Regions from separate parts of the Enterobacter sp. UNJFSC 003 genome, predicted to be linked through region 1. Evidence: predicted binding sites of a transcription regulator. Region 1 holds the regulator's gene; the other holds the start of a gene.
What was found. The regulator ArgR, encoded in region 1, controls arginine synthesis, uptake and breakdown. The targets are predictions, from matches to a motif close to ANTGAATAAAAATACANT.

Region 1 (3,120 bases):
GATGAAGCGGAAGAAGAGCTGGAAGGGCAGCTGCGTTTCAACGCACGCCACTGATTAAACGAAAAAAAGCCCCTGACCAACAAGGCCAGGGGCAAGTCGTATGATGAGATACGACGAGGGTTTATTTGTACAGTTCAGCCGTTGCATGCCAGTGGTCACCCTGATTCAGTTCGGTGACGCGGTAGCTGCTGGCGCCTGCTTTTTCAGCTTTTGCGGCCAGCTCATGACGAATATCCATCGGAGAACCGGTGATGGACGTTACAGAGATGCTGCCCATAGACTGCAAATTCTGCGCCTGGTCGGCATTCACCTGCTGAACGGCTGCGTTCGCGCCGAAAGAGAGAACGGATGCCAGGCCAAGGGTTGCGATGATGAGTTTGGTTTTCATAGTCTTTGCTCCTGAATAGATTTCCTCAACGGCGAGAAGGGTTGAACCGCTATTTTTATGCCTGGTGCCGTTGAGTGGGTAATGACGTCTTCTGATAGGACTTAAACTTATTTGTACAGTTCAGCGGTTGCGTGCCAGTGGTCGCCGCTACGCGCTTCGATAACGCGATAAGATGATGCACCCTGTTCTTCCGCTTTCTTGTTCAGCATCTCGTGCATGTCCATCGGAGAAGTACCGATAGCACCGACAGATACCGTACCGATTGTCTGGCGGGATTGCGCCTGATCGGCGTTGATTGAGTCAGCAGCAAAAGCACCGAATGACAGGACAGACAGGACGCTCAGCGCCGCAACAGTCGTTTTGATTTTCATGATTCTTTACCTCGTCGAATTTTTTATAGGGGTCTTCGTTTCGTGACCCTCATCACAAAATCAAGTATACACTAGTAACGGTAAAAATTAATACCAGACTAATTGTTTCATGGGGAATTGCGCGTTAATAGAAGTAATTTTTATAACCAAATTGCATAAAAAAGGTCATTTTTTCGTCATGACCATGCATTATTTATAAGTAAATCATAGGGATATGAGACTTTGATTTTTCGTGCGATTTTTTAGTTTAGTATTCACCAAGTGAATGTTAATGAGTGGTAAAAAGCACTATTTGTTAAATTTATGGCAGTAGAAAGGTGGGGGAAAACCTGGCAGGAGCAGAACAATCCCCGCAGCGGCGCTACGGGGACAGAGGATTACAGTTCCTGTTCGAACAGAACCAGAATCGCTTCGTGGAGATCTTTAACGGAGAAACCGCTAGCCGGGATGGTAAAGATGGTGTCATCGCCGGCGATAGTCCCGAGGATACCCTCCGTTTTACCCACCGAGTCCAGCATGCGTGCAATCAGCTGCGCGGCACCGGGGCTTGTGCGAATCACCACAACGGCGTCGTTGTAATCGATATCGAGAACCAGATTCTTGAGCGGGCTGGTAGTGGTCGGCACGCCAAGTTCTGCTGGCAGGCAATAGACCATCTCCATTTTAGCGTTACGCGTACGCACCGCGCCAAATTTGGTTAACATGCGGGAGACTTTCGACTGGTTAATGTTATCGAAGCCCTGTTCCTGCAGCGCCTGAACAATTTCTCCCTGAGAACTGAATTTCTCTTCTTTGAGTAGCGCCTTAAAGGCCTTTACTAATTCTTCTTGCTTAGACGAACTTCGCATAAGTCACCCGGAATATGACGATAGAAACAACATTATTATGCACGTGGATGAATTTTTATGCAAATTCTCTACCGAATGGTAGGCTGAAATAATGTTATGAAAGGGAGTGATTTTATCAGATTTCGTTATCGGAAAACATGCCTGGGTCACGCCGCGAAAATAAGCCAAAAAGTAAATTAAATGTTATCAAAATGATGTTGTTTTGGTGGCGGGGCAAGGTGTATTGTAACCACCTCTTATTTCGTTGCCGTCTGGTGTGGGATAGCTTTCTGACAACAGAGAAAAGCGCGTGACCTCAAATTCTTTAGCTACGAAAATTGTAATTATTTACTTGCTGAATTATCGTCGCCGCAACGGAGTTAAAGATACTTAAAGTTAACCATAATAAGGAGTTTAGGATGAAAGTCGCAGTCCTCGGCGCTGCTGGTGGTATCGGCCAGGCGCTTGCCCTACTACTGAAAACCCAACTGCCTTCAGGCTCAGAACTCTCCCTGTACGATATTGCTCCGGTAACCCCAGGTGTGGCGGTTGACCTGAGCCACATCCCTACCGCTGTGAAAATCAAAGGCTTCTCAGGTGAAGATGCGCGTCCTGCGCTGCAGGGCGCTGACGTCGTGCTGATCTCCGCAGGCGTGGCGCGCAAGCCGGGTATGGATCGTTCAGACCTGTTCAACGTCAACGCGGGTATTGTCAAAAACCTGGTGCAGCAGATTGCTGAAGTCTGCCCGAAAGCCTGCATCGGTATCATCACCAATCCGGTAAATACCACCGTAGCCATCGCGGCCGAAGTGCTGAAGAAAGCGGGTGTTTACGATAAGAACAAACTGTTCGGCGTGACCACGTTGGATATCATCCGCTCCAACACCTTCGTGGCCGAGCTGAAAGGCAAACAGCCAACAGAGGTTGAAGTGCCGGTTATCGGTGGTCACTCTGGCGTTACTATTCTGCCTCTGCTGTCGCAGATCCCAGGCGTAAGCTTCACCGAGCAGGAAGTGGCCGATCTCACCAAACGTATCCAGAACGCGGGTACCGAAGTGGTGGAAGCGAAGGCGGGTGGCGGATCTGCAACCCTGTCTATGGGCCAGGCAGCGGCACGTTTTGGTTTGTCTCTGGTTCGCGCTCTGCAGGGCGAGAAAGGCGTTGTTGAATGCGCTTACGTTGAAGGGGACGGCGAACACGCGCGCTTCTTCTCTCAGCCGCTGCTGCTGGGTAAAAATGGTATCGAAGAACATCAGTCGATTGGCACGCTGAGCGCGTTTGAACAGAACGCGATGGAAGGCATGCTGGATACGCTGAAGAAAGATATCACGCTGGGCGAAGAGTTCGTTAACAAGTAAAACGCACTCCACCGGTAAAAAAACGGAGCTTATCGCTCCGTTTTTTTATGTCTGTTAGTTGGTGGCCGGGTATTCCTGAATCGTCACTTGAATCGTCAGCTTCTTATCATTACGCATGACTTCAACTGGGATGATTGAGCCAGGGCGAATCTCTGCCACCTGATCCATGGTTTCAA
Region 2 (3,120 bases), on a different contig from region 1:
CCTCTTCAACGTTGCTGATAAACGCGGTCTCGACCAGAATGGACGGAATATCCGGTGCTTTAAGCACCGCAAACCCAGCCTGCTCCACGCTATTTTTATGCAACTTGTTGACCCCGCCCAGCTTGCCTAACACCGCTTTACCAAATTTCAGGCTGTCGGTGATGGTCAGCGACTGCACCATATCGAACATGGTGTGGTCGACATAGCGATCGCCACTCTTGCCGACGCCCCCGATCAAGTCAGAGGCGTTCTGGGTATCTGCAAGATATCTCGCCGCGGTGCTGGTCGCCCCTTTCGTTGACAGTGCAAACACCGACGATCCGCTCGGCTGGCGGCTGGTAAAGGCATCAGCATGGATAGAAACAAACAGATCCGCGCGCTGCTTTTGCGCTTTCGCCACGCGGACTTTCAGCGGTATAAAGACATCTTCATTACGCGTCATGTAGGCACGCATATTGCCTTCTTTGTCGATCAAGGCCTTCAGACGGCGCGCAATCTGCAGCACGACGTCTTTTTCGCGCGTGTGATATTTCCCGATGGCCCCGGAGTCTTCCCCGCCGTGCCCCGGATCGAGCATGATCACAATCGGACGATCGCGCCCTGCCTTACCCGGCTTCGGGCCACTTTGCGCTGGCGGAACCTGCCTGTCGAGATCGCCTTTGTTGTAATCCTCCAGCAGGGCCAGCAGAGGATCCTGGATATCCGTCGCGTTGGCCGGATAGAGATCCATGACCAGACGCTCTTTAAAGGTCGCCACAGGTGCAAGCGCAAACAGCTGCGGTTTGACGTTCTGCTTCAGCTCAAACACCATGCGTACGGTTTGCGGATCAAACTGCCCTACGCGTGCCGATTTGATAAACGGATCGTCTCCGCGGATCTGCGCTGCCATTCCCTTCAGAACCGAATTCAGGTTTACGCCTTCGATATCCACGACAACACGCTCAGGATTACTGAGGGCAAATTGCTTATATTTCAGTACGCGATTGGATTCTACCGTCACGCGCGTATAGGTGGACGATGGCCAGACGCGCACCGCCACCACCTGGCTTGTGGCGGCAAGACCCACCTGACTGACGCTAAGCAACCACATTGCCCCCGCCCCTTTTAACAAGCGGCGACGGCTTATTGCTGAATTGGATCCCGACATGCTTCTCCCGAGCAAGAAATCTGACTGATATACAAAACGTCCAATTGGACCGAAAACTTTAACGAATGACGCATAAACTGTCATCTATAAAAGGGTAAACAATCATACGCTAACGCACGGATTACTTATAAATTTCTCTGTGTCGCAGAAAATTTAGGCTTGCACATGCGGTCAAATTCGAATAAAAATACATAAATTACGAATAAACATTCATTAAGGTTGTGTCATGGTGAAGGAACGTAGAACCGAACTGGTCCAGGGATTCCGCCATTCAGTTCCCTATATCAACGCCCATCGGGGAAAAACGTTTGTCATCATGCTCGGCGGTGAAGCCATTGAGCATGAAAACTTTTCCAGCATCGTCAATGACATTGGCCTACTGCACAGTCTGGGCATTCGTCTGGTCGTGGTGTATGGCGCCCGCCCGCAGATTGATGCCAATCTGGCTGCCCACCACCATGAGCCGATTTACCATAAAAATACCCGTGTAACAGATGCAAAAACGCTTGAGTTAGTCAAACAGGCTGCGGGTTTGCTGCAGCTCGACATTACCGCGCGTTTGTCGATGAGCCTGAACAATACGCCTTTACAGGGCGCGCATATCAACGTCGTGAGCGGCAACTTTATTATTGCTCAACCGCTCGGCGTGGACGACGGCGTAGATTACTGCCACAGCGGCCGCATTCGTCGTATTGATGAAGAAGCGATCCACCGCCAGCTGGACAGCGGCGCCATCGTGCTGATGGGGCCGGTGGCCGTTTCCGTCACCGGAGAGAGTTTTAACCTGACGTCAGAAGAGATTGCCACGCAGCTGGCCATCAAGCTAAAGGCGGAAAAAATGATTGGGTTTTGCTCCTCGCAGGGCGTCGTTAACAATGAAGGGGTAATTGTGCCGGAGCTGTTCCCTAATGAAGCGCAGGCTCGCGTGGAAGAGCTGGAAGAACAAGGCGATTACAACTCCGGGACCGTGCGTTTCTTACGCGGTGCCGTGAAAGCCTGCCGGAGCGGCGTGCGCCGGAGCCACCTGATCAGCTATCAGGAAGACGGCGCCCTGCTGCAGGAATTATTCTCCCGCGACGGTATAGGTACACAGATTGTGATGGAAAGTGCGGAGCAGATCCGTCGTGCCACCATCAACGATATCGGCGGTATCCTGGAGCTGATCAGCCCGCTGGAACAGCAAGGCATTCTGGTTCGCCGTTCCCGTGAGCAGTTGGAAATGGAGATCGACAAATTCACCATTATCCAGCGCGATAATCTGACGATTGCCTGCGCTGCGCTTTATCCGTTCCCCGAAGAGAAAATTGGTGAAATGGCCTGCGTTGCGGTCCATCCTGATTACCGCAGCTCATCGCGTGGCGAAATGCTGCTGGAGCGCGTTGCGCTTCAGGCGCGTCAGATGGGGCTGAGCAAGCTGTTTGTGCTCACCACGCGCAGCATTCACTGGTTCCAGGAACGCGGCTTCACGCCGGTGGATATCGATTCACTGCCGGAAAGCAAGAAAGAGATGTACAACTATCAGCGCCGTTCCAAAGTGCTGATGGCCGATCTGGGATAACACGACGCCCTCGCCGTACGGCGCGGGCGTTTTCTCAGGCGGTTTCGAATAGTGCGCTTAACCCGCTTCTCCGTTCGGTACGGGTGGCTATCGCCTGAACCAACACGCGTTCATCGGTATACAGGGACAAGCGCTGACGAGCGCGCGTGATGGCGGTGTAAATCAGCTCGCGGGTAATCACCGGGGAAAGCTGCGTTGGCAGGATTAACGCCGCATGGTTAAACTCGGAGCCCTGGGATTTGTGTACCGTCATTGCCCACGCCGTGTCATGTTCTGGCAGACGGCTGGGCTGCACGGACTTGACGTTACCATCCGGCATCATGAACCAAACGCGCAGCCCCTGTCCGCGGTCAAGCGCAATCCCGATATCACCGTTAAATAACCCCAACGCACTGTCGTTGCGCGAAATCATTAC

Region 2: argA (amino-acid N-acetyltransferase) is a predicted target of ArgR. The motif match lies at 1,324-1,341, and genes of this name have one in related genera.

Annotation. Positions count from the first base shown of each region.
Region 1 is NZ_JBAKHK010000006.1:190,952-194,071, reverse strand. It holds gene V5P19_RS15980 (barstar family protein) at 1-54, shown strand, start outside; gene yhcN (peroxide/acid stress response protein YhcN) at 122-388, opposite strand; gene yhcN (peroxide/acid stress response protein YhcN) at 496-759, opposite strand; gene argR (transcriptional regulator ArgR) at 1,137-1,607, opposite strand; gene mdh (malate dehydrogenase) at 2,006-2,944, shown strand; gene degS (outer membrane-stress sensor serine endopeptidase DegS) at 2,999-3,120, opposite strand, start outside.
Region 2 is NZ_JBAKHK010000007.1:276-3,395, forward strand. It holds gene amiC (N-acetylmuramoyl-L-alanine amidase AmiC) at 1-1,147, opposite strand, end outside; gene argA (amino-acid N-acetyltransferase) at 1,374-2,705, shown strand; gene recD (exodeoxyribonuclease V subunit alpha) at 2,740-3,120, opposite strand, start outside.